4 regions of the Rhizobium sp. 10PS4 genome follow, and region 1 is predicted to be linked to each of the others. Evidence: predicted binding sites of a transcription regulator. Region 1 holds the regulator's gene; each other region holds the start of a gene.
The links. Region 1 encodes PhoB, which activates phosphate uptake and scavenging genes when phosphate is short. Its sites were predicted from a motif close to TGTCATNNANCTGTCAT; they were not measured.
Positions count from the first base shown of each region.

Region 2: a site for PhoB is predicted at 1,798-1,814, ahead of RWJ89_RS30055 (DUF1045 domain-containing protein). Genes of this name have one in related genera too.
Region 3: a site for PhoB is predicted at 1,752-1,768, ahead of pstS (phosphate ABC transporter substrate-binding protein PstS). Genes of this name have one in related genera too.
Region 4: a site for PhoB is predicted at 1,455-1,471, ahead of RWJ89_RS19170 (DUF2794 domain-containing protein). Genes of this name have one in related genera too.

Region 1 is NZ_JAWDIW010000007.1:237,802-241,223, forward strand. Features, by position in the region: gene RWJ89_RS15695 (aspartate aminotransferase family protein) at 1-424, opposite strand, end outside; gene RWJ89_RS15700 (GcrA family cell cycle regulator) at 845-1,378, shown strand; gene phoB (phosphate regulon transcriptional regulator PhoB) at 1,700-2,383, opposite strand; gene phoU (phosphate signaling complex protein PhoU) at 2,532-3,245, opposite strand; gene pstB (phosphate ABC transporter ATP-binding protein PstB) at 3,290-3,422, opposite strand, start outside.
Region 2 is NZ_JAWDIW010000019.1:52,809-56,230, reverse strand. Features, by position in the region: gene puuE (allantoinase PuuE) at 1-899, opposite strand, end outside; gene RWJ89_RS30055 (DUF1045 domain-containing protein) at 1,015-1,722, opposite strand; gene RWJ89_RS30050 (NAD(P)/FAD-dependent oxidoreductase) at 1,837-3,015, opposite strand; gene mnmD (tRNA (5-methylaminomethyl-2-thiouridine)(34)-methyltransferase MnmD) at 3,014-3,422, shown strand, end outside.
Region 3 is NZ_JAWDIW010000004.1:65,235-68,656, forward strand. Features, by position in the region: gene RWJ89_RS08385 (Na/Pi cotransporter family protein) at 1-314, opposite strand, end outside; gene pstS (phosphate ABC transporter substrate-binding protein PstS) at 432-1,523, opposite strand; gene RWJ89_RS08395 (NAD(P)H-hydrate dehydratase) at 1,870-3,342, opposite strand.
Region 4 is NZ_JAWDIW010000009.1:285,058-288,479, reverse strand. Features, by position in the region: gene RWJ89_RS19180 (Bax inhibitor-1/YccA family protein) at 1-276, shown strand, start outside; gene RWJ89_RS19175 (GNAT family N-acetyltransferase) at 387-944, shown strand; gene RWJ89_RS19170 (DUF2794 domain-containing protein) at 1,031-1,432, opposite strand; gene RWJ89_RS19165 (DUF1223 domain-containing protein) at 1,815-2,555, opposite strand; gene acnA (aconitate hydratase AcnA) at 2,791-3,422, opposite strand, start outside.

The DNA of each region.
Region 1 (3,422 bases):
CGCCGGCGGCGATCGTCGCCAGCGTCCGTCCGTGGAAGGCGCCTTCGAAGGTGATGATATGGAAGCGCTCGGGATGGCCCTTGGAAAACTGGTAGCGGCGCGCCGTCTTGATCGCGCATTCGAGCGCCTCGGCACCCGAATTGGTGAAGAACACCTTGTCGGCGAAGGTGGCGTCCGTCAGGCGCTTTGCCAGACGCTCCTGGCCGGGGATCTCATAGATGTTCGACAGGTGCCAGACCTTGTCGGCCTGCTCCTTCAATGCGCCGACCACATGCGGATTGCTGTGGCCGACGGAGGTGACGGCGACGCCGGCGCCGAAATCGAGATATCGCTCGCCACTTTCGGTGATCAGCCATACGCCCTCGCCTCGCTCGAACCGCAGTGGGGCACGAGAATAGGTGTCATAAAGCGCGGCTTCAGCCATGGCGCGATCTCCATCAAAGTTGCCGGGCAATGACTCCGGCTAAGGAAACCAGGCCCGAAAAATCAAAAATGCCGCCTTGCGGCGGCGAGTGGCACTATTTCCTTTTCGCGCTGCAATGTCAACAAAACGGCGCCCTTAGCGTATGCAGCAAGGGTGTACAGCGGCATTTTCAGTCATCAACAGGCATTATTGCAGAAATGACACGCAGGGGCAGCAAGTTGGGGAAAACTACGAATTCGATTCATCCGGATTCATGCGACTCTTGTCACGGAGTCAGCCTCACACTAGGTTAAAGATCAATTACTAGACTGCATGCGGCGGAACTAGTCACCAAAATTGATCAAGCGTTTCTTGTTTCGGAGCTCCCGGGACAACGGTGAGGGATTCTGCCATCACCAACGCAAAAGGTGGAGACAGGGCATGAACTGGACAGACGAGCGGGTCGAGAAACTCAAGAAGCTTTGGGCCGAAGGACTGAGCGCCAGCCAGATTGCTGCGCAGCTTGGCGGGGTCAGCAGAAACGCGGTCATCGGCAAAGTGCACCGGCTGTGCCTTCCCGGCCGTGCCAAGGCCGGCGGCACCAACACCGCGGCGCGAACGCCGAAGCGCAACACATCGGCGCCGCGCGCACCGAACTACGCCTCCCGGATCACGACCCGCACCGTCACCCGCCAGCAGGGCGCGACGATGCTGAAGGAAGAGATCGAGATCGAAACGATCGAGGAAATGGAATACGTGCCGAGGGGCAACGTGGTGGTGCCGATTTCGCGCCGCCTCGGCCTGACGGAACTGACCGAACGCACCTGCAAGTGGCCAGTCGGCGATCCGCTGAAGGACGACTTCCATTTCTGCGGCTGCGAATCCCCCGACAATTCGCCTTATTGCGGCTATCACCAGAAACTCGCCTACCAGCCGGTGAATGAACGCCGCCGGGCAGCGGCGCGGGCCAGCTGAACGAGCGAACATCGTTTAGAATGCAGAAAGCGGGCCGAGTGGCCCGTTTTTTTATGCGAGTGGATGGAAGCGCTTATTGCGAGATGGCTGCCCCTCACCCTAACTCTCTCCCCGTAAACGGGGCGAGGGGACTTGCCACACGAGAGGTGGAGGACGGGGAACGGAGACGTCGCAGCGGGTCCCTTCGCCCCGCGAGCGGGAGAAGGTGGCGGCAGCCGGATGAGGGGCGGTCTATCGCCGCGAACCGGACAGCAGCGGGACAAGCCCGAGCACGACGAAAAAGTCGTCGGTCGACTCTGTCAGTAACCAGAATGGAAGCCCTCAGGCTTCCATCGAATAACCGGCGCCGCGGACGGTGCGGATGACGTCTTGCATGTTGGAGAAATTCAGCGCCTTGCGCAGACGGCCGACATGGACGTCGACGGTGCGCTCGTCGACATAGATATCGTGGCCCCAGACGCCATCGAGAAGCTGCGAGCGGGAGAACACCCGGCCCGGCGACGACATCAGGAATTCCAGCAGGCGGAATTCGGTAGGGCCGAGGCGGACTTCGCGGCTCTTGCGATGGACGCGATGGGTTTCGCGGTCGAGCTCGATATCGCCGCACTTCAGCACGGTCGACAGCACCTCGGGACGGGCGCGGCGCAGCATCGCCTTGACGCGGGCAACGAGCTCGGGGGTCGAGAAGGGCTTGACGACATAATCGTCGGCACCCGTCGACAATCCGCGGACGCGCTCGCTCTCCTCGCCGCGCGCCGTCAGCATGATGATCGGCAGGCGCTCGGTTTCCGGCCGCATGCGCAGGCGCCGGCAGAGCTCGATGCCGGAGACGCCCGGCAGCATCCAATCGAGGATGAGAAGATCGGGCGTGCGCTCCTGAAGCCTCATTTCGGCTTCGTCGCCACGAAGGATGGTATCGACCTCGAAGCCTTCCGCTTCGAGGTTGTAGCGAAGAAGCACGCTGAGGGCTTCCTCGTCTTCAACAACTGCAACTCTCGGGATCATGCGTGTCGGTCTCCTCGCGCATCATCCTTAAATCAGGGGGTGATTTAAGCAATTCATCCTGCGCAAATTCAGAAATTGGCTGCGACCTCTTTGCGCGCCCCGGACGGGCGCGCACGCAATTGACTGGTCCGGCGACTGGCCCGGGCGGTTATTCCGTCACCGCGCCGACGGTGTTGGCGCTGTCGTCCTTCGGACGATCGCCTTCCGGCTGTGCGCCGGTCGTCATGTAAAAGATCGTCTCGGCGATGTTGGTGGCATGGTCGCCGATGCGCTCGATATTCTTGGCGCAGAAGAGAAGATGCGTGCAGCTAGTGATGTTGCGCGGATCCTCCATCATATAGGTCAGAAGTTCGCGAAACAGCGAGGTGTACATCGCGTCGATCTCGTTGTCGCGTTCACGGATCGCATTCGCCTTGTCGGCTGAACGATTGGTGTAGACATCGAGCACTTCCTTGAGCTGGACGAGCGCCAACTCGGACAGATGCTCGAGGCCGCGGGCGAGCTTGCGGGGAACGCCGGTGCTTTGGACGGCGATGACGCGCTTGGCGGTGTTCTTGCCGAGGTCGCCGACGCGTTCGAGATCGGCGGCGATGCGGATCGAACCCATGATTTCACGCAGATCCGAGGCCATCGGCTGACGGCGGGCGATCGTCACGATCGCCTTGTCGCCGATTTCGCGTTCGGCGTGATCGAGGATCACATCGTCCGAGATGACCTTCTGCGCCAGCGCGGTATCGCCGTTGACGAGGGCGCGGACGGCTTCGCTGACCATCTGCTCGGCCAGGCCGCCCATTTCGGAAATCCGCCTGGACAGGAACTTCAGATCATCATCGTAGGCAGAAAAAATATGTGTCGATGCCATGGGGCTTTATCCTCGAATAACGGGAAGGCTTGGTGTCGCCAAAATCAACCGAAGCGACCCATGATGTAGTCCTGGGTGCGCGGATCGTCGGGATTGGTGAACATCTTGTCGGTGTCGTTCTCCTCGACGAGATTGCCGAGGTGGAACATGGCGGTGCGCTGCGAGACACGCGCGGCC
Region 2 (3,422 bases), on a different contig from region 1:
TTGTGCCAATGCTCGGCGATCTCGATGCGGCGCGGAATCCAGACCTTATCATGCTTCAGCACATATTCGATGAAGCGCTTCAACGCTGCCGCCCGGCCAGGACGTCCGACGAGGCGGCAATGCAATCCGACCGACATCATCTTCGGGCTGCCCGCTTTGCCTTCCTCATAAAGCGTGTCGAAGGCATCCTTCAGATAGGTGAAGAACTGATCACCGGCATTGAAGCCTTGCGGCGTCGCAAAACGCATGTCGTTGGTTTCGAGCGTATAGGGGATGATCAGGAAGGGTTTCCCGTCGACGCCCTTCACCCAGTAAGGCAGGTCGTCGGCGTAGGAATCGGAGGAATAGAGGAAACCGCCCTCCTCCTGCACCAACCGAAGCGTATTGTCGGAAGGCTTGCCCTGATACAGGCCATAGGGCCGCTCGCCGGTAAGCTCGGTATGCAGGCGCACCGCTTCGAGGATATGCTTGCGCTCCAGATCTTCAGGAAAATCCTTGTATTCCAGCCAGCGGTAACCATGGCTGGCGATCTCCCAACCGGCCTCCTTCATCGCGGCGACGGCCTCGGGGTTGCGGGCCATCGCCAGCGTCACGCCGTAGACGGTTGCCTGCACCTTGAGATCGGTGAACATCCGCCAGAGCCGCCAGAAGCCTGCACGCGAACCATACTCATAGATCGATTCCATGTTGAGGTTACGCTGCCCTGGCCAGGCGGCCGCGCCGACGATCTCCGACAGCAGGTTTTCGGAAGCCGGATCTCCGTCGAGGATCGAGCTTTCGCCGCCCTCCTCGTAGTTGATGACGAACTGCACGGCGACGCGTGCCTCGTCCGGCCATTTCGGATCGGGCGTCAGACGCCCGTAACCGACGAGATTGCGCGGATAAGTCTCGGATACCATCAAATCACCTTCTGAAAAGACGGGGAACGGTAGCATCCGCAGCTGGAATGTCGAGACGGAAACTGCTCCGCCGGATTTTGCCCTTACGGCACAAGCCTTTAGCCCATCGGCAGACTCAAGCTATTTTGCGCGCGCTGACCTTGCCCATCGGATGCAGCGAATGAACGCGGAAAGGACCGCCAGTGCCCTCCTCGATCATCAGAGCCACGTTCGAAACCGTGACAGGTTCGCAGAGGACAGGCTCGAAGATCGTCCGCAACGCCGGCTCGATGCGCGGCATGTCGATCGCGTTGACGGGGCCAGTCACCGGCATATGAAAGCGGAACTCCTCCATCACATAGGGATTGCCCCAGCGATGCAGATTGGAAAATTGCGTCGCCGACAGCCCGTCCGGATCGCTGCGTTCGATCTCGGCCTCGCTGAGCGGTGCGCGGAAACGATCGAATTCCTGCACGATCGCCGAGGCGAGATACTGGATCTGCTCGCAGGGCGTGCTCGGCAGCAGGCTGTAGAAATTGCCGAGCCGGGCGACTTCGATACGCGGAATCTGGAAGGGAACGAAGGTCCCGGAAAAACGCATGAGATCGCGCAGGAGTTGCGATTCTGGCATGTCGCGGGACAAGTGGAACGGCGCCTTCAAAACGCCGTGAAATCCGTAGCGCCGCGGCACGGCGGTATGGAAGGCAATCTCGTGAATGCCGAGGCCACGAACTGCCGGAGGCTCCATCATATCGCCCGAAAACACGTTTCGGCCAAGCCAATTGGCGGCCACGAGCGACAACGGGTCGCTCGCCGGAGGCGTGAAGCAAATGGCATAGCGCATGCAATTTCCTCCATCAAGGAAGTGAGAGCCGTTCAGATCCGGCGCTGTCGATGCGCAAGCAGATAGGTGATTTGCATGACAGAATAACGAAAGGCAGCGGCGTCTAATTCACGTTTAACGTGAAGCCACCGCAATGTGGCTTGAAATTGCGAAGCTTTCCGGCAGCAAAAATCCGCAGTCTGTATCGCTTGCGATACATATCGCCGCCTCCGCCAGCCGGTGGGCGAGGCCGAAACTGACCTTAAAGCCGCCGGTCAGCGCGATCAGGCGCCGGTGGTCGGGATGGCGACCGATCATCGGATCCCGATCGATCGCCTTCGGGCGAAGCCCGGCCCAGCGCTCGACAATAGGGGCGTCGCGAAGCGTCGGTACGATGCCCCGCGCCGCCTCGATCAGCACGTCGAGTTGGACGTCGGTGGATGTAGGATCGTCAAAACGGTTCTCACTGGTGCTGCCGATCGCCGCGTGCCCGCCCTCATGCGCGACGACATAGAGCCCGTCGAGGAAGATCGTCGGCAGCGCCGGGTCGATATCGGCTTTCAACAATGCCGCCTGCCCCTTCACCGGCTGGCCGAGCGGTTGTTTCAGCCCCGGCGTCAGGCCCTGCAACAACGGAAAGGACTGATGGCCAGCGGCCAGGATGCAGTGACTGAAAACGATGGTTTCGCCGTTGATTTCGGCCGTACCGCGATCGGGATCGAGGCCGGCAACCGTCGCATGCTCCAGGATGCGAACATGCTTTGCCCGCCGCAGGAAGGCGATGAGCGCTGCGACCAGCAAGCGAGGCGCAACGCGGGCGGCGAGCGTGTCATGCACGAAGCCGCTCTCGCCGGCAGACGCCTCGATCCAGCCGTTGACCGGCGGCCCGTCGAGCACATGCCAGTGAAAGCGGCGGCCGCCCGCCCGCCAATGGCGTTCGGCGTCCTCGGAGTGGCCACGCGCTATTGTATTGAGATGCGGTTTCGGCAGCGGGATAAGCCGTCCGGAACGGCGGTAACCGGCAGAAAGTCCGGTCTCGGCTTCGAGCGCGGCGATCTCGGTTTCGAGCGAGACCAGCGCATCGAACTGGAACTGCTTCTTCTCCGACCACCGGTCCGGCATATGCGGCATCAGCGCGCCGAGCAGGCCGCCGCTTGCACCTTCGCCCAATCTGCCGGCGTCACTGATAAGAGTCCGGATGCCCCGGCGCTCGGCATGGACGGCCGCCCACAGACCCATGATGCCGCCGCCGACGATCAGCAATTCTGAGGACGATTGACCTGAGACCGGCTGAGGACTATCGGCTTTTTCCATGACAGACGTGAACCCCGATCAGATTGGCGCAGGCGCCCCGCAGCCGCTCGAATGGCGCGACGGCGATATGCCCTATTCCACCGCCTTTGGCGATCACTTTTATTGCCAGACCGACGGGCGGCTGGAATGCGGCCACGTCTTCCTCGCCGGTAACGGCCTGCCGGAGCGCTGGAACGGGCGGCAGGCATTCCTGATCGGTGAGCTCGGCTTCGGCACCGGCCTGAACTTCGCCGAGACCTGGCGGCAATGGAAGCTCCACCGTGCAGACGGCCAGCACCTGCATTTCACCTCCTTCGAACTCCACCCGATGCGCGGCGAAGAAATCGGCCGGGCGCTGTCGCACTGGCCGGAGATCGATGCAGAACGCGAGGCGCTGACGTCGGCGTGGCCGCAAGCGCCCGATGGCA
Region 3 (3,422 bases), on a different contig from region 1:
AGGCCGTTTCCGAGCGTCGTTCCGATGTTGGCGCCCATGATGACGCTGATCGCCGGACGCAAGCCGACAACGCCGGCATTGACGAGGCCGACGACCATGACCGTCATTGCCGTGGATGACTGGATGACACCGGTGATGAGCGTTCCCGCGATGACGCCCTTGATCGGCGTGCCTGCGGCTCTCGCGAGAAATGCGCGCATCTTGTTGACGGAGAGTGCCTGGATGCCGTTCGACATGAACTCCAGACCGAGCATGAATATCCCCAGCCCGCCAATAACAGGCACAAGAATATCCTTGAAAATGTCGATGTTCATTACGCCTTACCCCCTTGGCGCCAAAATGGCGCGCTTCAACGACGCCCCCGCGTGTCACATGCCCGATTTGATACGGTCGGGGATGCCCCGACCGCGTATCATGCGCGCCCGAACGATTTACTGGCTCGCGGATGCATCCTGCTTCAGCCAGTATTTGACGATCTGACTGACGAGCTGCGGCGGCAAAGGCACATAGCCCAGCGCCTCGGCGTCCTTACCGCCCGCCTCGAACGCCAGACGGAAAAAATCATGCACGCGGCGATAGCGATTGGGCGCCTGTCCCGTGATTGGAACGACAGCAAATGTTGCGCCGCTGATCGGATAGGCCGCCTCTCCCGGTTGATCCGCGAGCGATACCGAAAAATCCTTCGCTTCATCCCATGAGGCGGTGCTGGCGGCAGCCCGCACGCCATCCGGTCCCGGTTTTACGAACTGGCCGGATTTGTTCTGAACAGCGGCATAGGGCAGGTTTGCACGCTCGACCTGGCCAAAATCGGCATAGGCGATCGCCCCCTTGGTTGCCTGCACCGCGCGAATGAGATCCCCGGTTCCCTCGACACTCGTCCCCACAGGCCAGGCGATCAGCGTATCCGCTCCATGTGCCGCCTTCCATTCCGGGCTTGCCGAGGACAGGAATTCGGTGAACATGAAGGTGGTGCCTGATCCATCCTTGCGGCTAACCGGGCTGATTTTCTGATCGGGAAGGCTGATCTCCGGGTTGATCGCCTTGATGGCAGGGTCAGCCCACGACTGGATCTTGCCGAGATAGATATTCGCAAGCAGCGGGCCAGTCAGGTTGATACGGCCCTTGTCGATACCGTCAAGATTGACGGCAATCGCCACGCTGCCGAGCACGATCGGAAATTGCTGGCGGCCATGCTTTAAAAGCTCGTCGTGGGAGACAGGCACATCGGTCGCAGCGAAATCCAGCTCCGGCTGATCAAGGCGCATCAGGCCTGCCAGCGAACCGACGAGCTCGTAATCTACCGTCCAATCGGGTGAGCTGAAGTCGCCGTCATCCATCCGCGCCTTCTCGTAGATCTCTGCCCACTTCGCGATGATGGGTGCCGCGAATGTGGAGCCGGCGCCGCGAATGGGCTCGGCCATGGCTGCAGGAGCGATGAAGAGTGAACCGACAACTGCCGCAAGTCCGCTAAAGCCGGCGGCGGCGGTCGTCACTCTGTGGACTTGCCGAAAAAAACGTTCCATCGGCGCTTCCCCTCGCAACCGTTGACTGCGCACTTCGATCAGAATTCAAACCAGATCAGCTCAGGACCCACTGTCCGAACCCGTGTTCCAGCCGACAGGAATTCCTGACACGACTAAGTATTTCCATTAATTAACATTTTAATGACAGTTTAGTTTTGCGGGTTGCTGATTCTCCGCGCAGGACATTCTTGGACTGATCGATGTCGCTCTAAAAATTCGAAATAAAACCGTCACTCAACTGACACATCGGCCGCATTTATAATGGTAAAACAACGCAGCCCGCGCCACGGCCAGACCGACGGTGCGGATTGCTTCTGCGTTCGAGGTGCAAGAGGATGCGGCGGCGCTAAAGCGGCAATACCTCGGCTGCAAGCTCCTCCGCCGTCAGCCCCTTGCCGGCGCGTTGGCCAGCCTCGCCGTGCAGCCAGACGCCGGCAGCCGCGGCCTCGAAGGCCGGCAGGCCCTGGGCGAGCAAGCCGCCGATGATGCCGGCAAGCACGTCGCCGGAACCGGCGGTGGCAAGCCAGACGGGAGCGTTGGTATTGATGAGCGCACGTCCATCGGGTGCTGCGATAACGGTATCGGCGCCTTTGTAAATGATCGCGGCATTGGCGCGGCGGGCGGCGGCCACAGCCTTATCCACCTTTCCGAGCGCATCATCGCTGCCGATATCGGGAAAGAGCCGCGCGAATTCGCCCTCGTGCGGTGTCAGCACCAGACGCGGCTCACCCCGGAAAAGATCAAACAGCTGTTGCGGATCGTCTTTGAACGAGGAGATGCCGTCGGCATCGAGCACCAGATGACGATCGGCAAAGGCGGCGACGAAGCCGCGCGCCCTGGCGCCGATGCCGAAACCGGGGCCGAGGACGAAGGTCTGCAGCCGCTTGTCGGAGAGCCAGTTGCCGAGGTCGGCCTCGTCGTCGATGGCATGCAGCATGACGGCGGTCAGATGCGCGGCATTGGCGGCCATCGCCGCGCGGGGGGCGGCGATCGTCACCAAGCCGGCGCCGGCCTTCAGGCCCGAGATCGCCGACATGCGCGCCGCACCCGTCTTGTCGGCCACGCCTGAGAAGACGACCAGATGACCGCGCTTGTATTTGTGGGTTTCCAACTGCTCGGCCGGCAGCGCACTCTTCCAGGCATCCGGCCTGTTCTCGGCGATGATACCGCCTGCCTCGGCGCGGATGATGCGGGCGGGGATACCGATGTCGAAGACCTCCAATTCACCGCAAAGCTCCCTGCCCGGCATCAGCAGATGGCCGGGCTTGCGGGTCATGAAGGTGATGGTGTTGCAGGCCCGGAAGGCAGCCCCCAGCACTTTGCCGGTGCGGCCATCGAGGCCGGAGGGCAGATCGATGGCGAGCACGGGAATAGCGGCCTCGGTGACGCGCTCGATCAGCGCGCGCACATCGGCCGACACCGCGCGACCAAGCCCAGCCCCGAACAGGCCATCGATGACGACGTCGCCGGTTTCCGGCCGATAGAGGTCAAGTTCCTGTCCCTCCGACGCGCAGCCGATGCGGGCGCGGGCGACATCGCCCTTCAGCCTCAAGGGATCGCCGAGATAGTAGAGCGCCACGTTGGCCCCACTCTCCTGCAGATGGCGGGCTGCGACATAGGCGTCGCCGCCATTGTTGCCGGGCCCGCAGAGTATGACGAAACGCAAAGCTCCGGGATGAAGGCGCAGAGCAGCCGCCGCGACTGCCGCACCTGCCCTCTCCATCAGGTCGAAAGAGTCGATGCCGGACGCGGCAGCGGCCGCGTCGACGGCGGCCATTTCGGCAGGCGTGAGAAGAAGGTCGGACAGATGTTTGCTCATCATCCTATTCAATCAAAAAACGCCTAAAAAACAACCGCCTGAAATACCAAAGAGAAGGACCCTATTTAGGCATTTGCCTA
Region 4 (3,422 bases), on a different contig from region 1:
TCGTTCCTGATGATGGGTCTTTTCGGCCTGATCATCGCTTCGCTGGTCAACATCTTCCTGGCGTCGTCCGCCGTACAGTTCGCGATCTCGGTACTCGGCGTGCTGATCTTCGCAGGCCTCACCGCCTACGATACGCAGCGGATCAAGGAATTGTACCTGGAAGCCGATGACGTCGCCGTCGCCGGCCGCAAGGCGATCATGGGTGCGCTGACGCTCTATCTCGACTTCATCAACCTCTTCATGTTCCTGCTGCAGTTCATGGGCAACCGTAAATAAGCAGGACCGAGTGAGATCGAAAAGGCGGCTTCGGCCGCCTTTTTTGTTGCGCAGGCTTTCACGGGATGGTTTTAGAAAGCCCTTGCCGCCCTTATGGATATGCTGCTGAAATGTCCTTCCTCCTGCGCGATGCTTCGAATGCCGATATCCCCGCCATTGCCGATATCTATCGCGAATCGGTCCTGAACGGCGTCGCGAGCTATGAGATCGTCCCGCCCTCCGAGGCCGAGATGGCAGTGCGTTTTTCGGCGATCGTCGGCCAGCAATATCCCTATATTGCAGCCATCGGCACGGACGGGACGCTTCTCGGCTACGCCTACGCCTCGGCGTTTCGCGCGCGTCCCGCCTATCGCTGGCTGGTCGAGGACTCGATTTATCTGGCGCCTGAGGCCCGCGGCCGGGGCATCGGCAAGGCGCTGCTCGCCGAACTGATCATCCGCTGCACCACCCTCGGCTTTCGGCAGATGGCTGCCGTCATCGGCGGCGCCAGCCCCGCATCGATCGCGCTCCATCGCGCGGCCGGCTTCGCGGAGGTCGGCCTGATGAAGGGCACCGGCTATAAACACGGCCGCTGGCTGGATACGATGTTCATGCAGCGCGCGCTCGGCGAAGGCATGAGCACCGATCCGGACCCGTCCGTCTATCCCGGCACGCTGTTTAACGGCTGATATGGCTTAATGCATGTCGCCCAAAAGTGTGCAACGGTTTTGGGATAACGACATGCATAAATCAAAGACTTAAAGCGCGACGCGCTTTAATTGTCGACGAGCTTCAGGGCCTTGTCGAAGACCTTCAGCACTTGGTTCAGCTCGTGACCGCGCTTCAGGATCGTGCCGTTGACGCTGATTACGGAATAGGCGCCCTGCTTGGCGGCAAGCTTCGGGTTTTTCTCGATGCGGAAGAGCGGCATTTCGCCGGAACGCTTGAAAACGGAAAAGACGGCCCTGTCCTTCAGGTGATCGATGGCGTAGTCGCGCCATTCACCATCACCGACCATCCGGCCGTAGATCCAGAGGATCGCGTCCAGTTCGCGCCGGTGGAAGGTCACCGGAAGCGGGTCCTTGCTTTGTTTGTATTCCCTGAGATCGACGACGACTGAGGAACTATTGTCGACGGAGCGGCTCTCGCCGTGTCGCAAATCCGGCTGATCTGTCATCAGTCTCCCGAGGCCTCCGCTTGTGACAGGAGGGTGACAGTTTGCCCGAGCCGCCGCAAATTGCAAGAGTGCCAGCCGTCACATTCAGCCGCACGACAACACCGCACGTCTCTCGCGCAAGGACGCTGTAGCACTTTGAGTCAGTGCATCATGCCTTCCGAAAGTTGCGTTCGATTTCGGAAAGCATGATGCGCTGGACAGGTCAACGCTTTCTCTGCAGCGCCGCATTTCAGTCAAAACAGCGCCTCATTTGCAGGAGATTTATGAATTCCGGTTTGGCGCCAGCGCGCCAAAGGGCCCGGCGGAGCGTATCGACCTTAACCCCAGCCCCGAATACGCTCGGCCGGGCCGCCCGGAACTTCGTCCGTAACCGGACGAAGTGTCAGATATTTTTACCAGCCATCACTACGGTCGCGCCAAGGATCGCAGCCGGATCGCCGTCTGCGGTCGCCGATTGCAGCAGGATGGCGCAGCCCTCGAGCTGCGGCCGCTGCAGGACGCTGGCAGGCAGCGTCAGGCTGGTTGCCTTGCCGTCCCACATGCCGACGGTTTCGACATTGGTGACGCTGTGCAGATAAGAAATCTTCTTGCCGCTGTTCTCGCCTTTTTCGACGTCGATCGTCTTTTCCTTATCGAAATAGACCATCACGACATTGGCTTTGCCCTGTCCCGCGCCGATCTTGATCTCCAGCTCGTCGCCGCGCATCGCGGCGCTGATTGGAACGGTCAGCCCATTGCCCTCGCTGCTATAGGTATCGATCTTGCTGTTGATGCCATTCAGATCGGCGCCGGCCAAATGGTCGCGTCCGTTGACGATGGCTTGCGGCGTGTAGACGTTGCTGCGGCCCATCGTCTTGGCATAACCATACTGCCGCTCGGTATTTTCCTTGGAGCTCAACGTATCGGCCCAGCCGAGATAGTTCCAGTAATCGACATGATAGGCGAGCGCGATGACATCGCCCTGGTTCACCAGCTTGCGAAAAGCGGCATCAGCGGGAGGACAGGAGGAGCAGCCCTGCGACGTGAAGAGTTCGACGACACCTTTCGGCGTGCCGTCTTCGGCCTGCAGCGGGCCTGAGAGAACAACGCCGGCGATTAGCGGAAGCAAAAAACGGGGGGACATTCACCTGCACCTCTTTTTCAGCGCCGACGGCATGTTTGAACCGGCGGCCCTGACATATGAACGTACGAATAATCCTTCCGGGTCCAAACGAAAAGTCACGAACGGGTGAGACGAAGCTCGACAGGAACTTGCGCAAAACAAATCATCGTGAGTGCCGTTTGAATACTGCCGCCGCAAAGAAAAAGCCGCCGGAAACTGCTCTCCGGCGGCCATTATCATGCGAGTTTCTTAAAAATCAGGCAGCGAGATCGCGCAGAACCGTCTGCAGGATGCCGCCATTGTTGAGATAGATCACCTCGTCGAGCGTATCGACGCGCGACAGCAGCGGAACCTCCTTCACGGTGCCGTCGCCATAGGTGATCCTGGCGATCTTCTTCTCGCGCGGCTTGATCTTTTCGAGGCCTTCGATGGTGACGAGTTCATCGCCCTTGAGGCCGAGGCTCTGCCAGGTCGTGCCCTCTTCGAAGACGAAGGGGATGATGCCCATGCCGACCAAGTTCGAGCGATGGATGCGCTCGAAGGACTGGGCGATCACCGCCTTGACGCCGAGCAGGTTGGTGCCCTTGGCAGCCCAGTCGCGCGAGGAGCCGTTGCCGTATTCGACACCGGCGAAGATGACGAGCGGCACGCCTTCCTGCTTGTACTGCATCGCGGCGTCGTAGATCGAGGTCTCTTCCTTCGAAGGGTAGTGGATGGTGTAGCCGCCTTCCTTGCCGTTCGGGCCGAGCATGTGGTTGCGGATGCGGATATTGGCGAAGGTGCCGCGCATCATCACTTCATGGTTGCCGCGGCGCGTGCCGTACTGGTTGAAGTCGGCAACGGCGACGTCATGGCCGATGAGGTAGGCGCCGGCCGGCGATGCCGCCT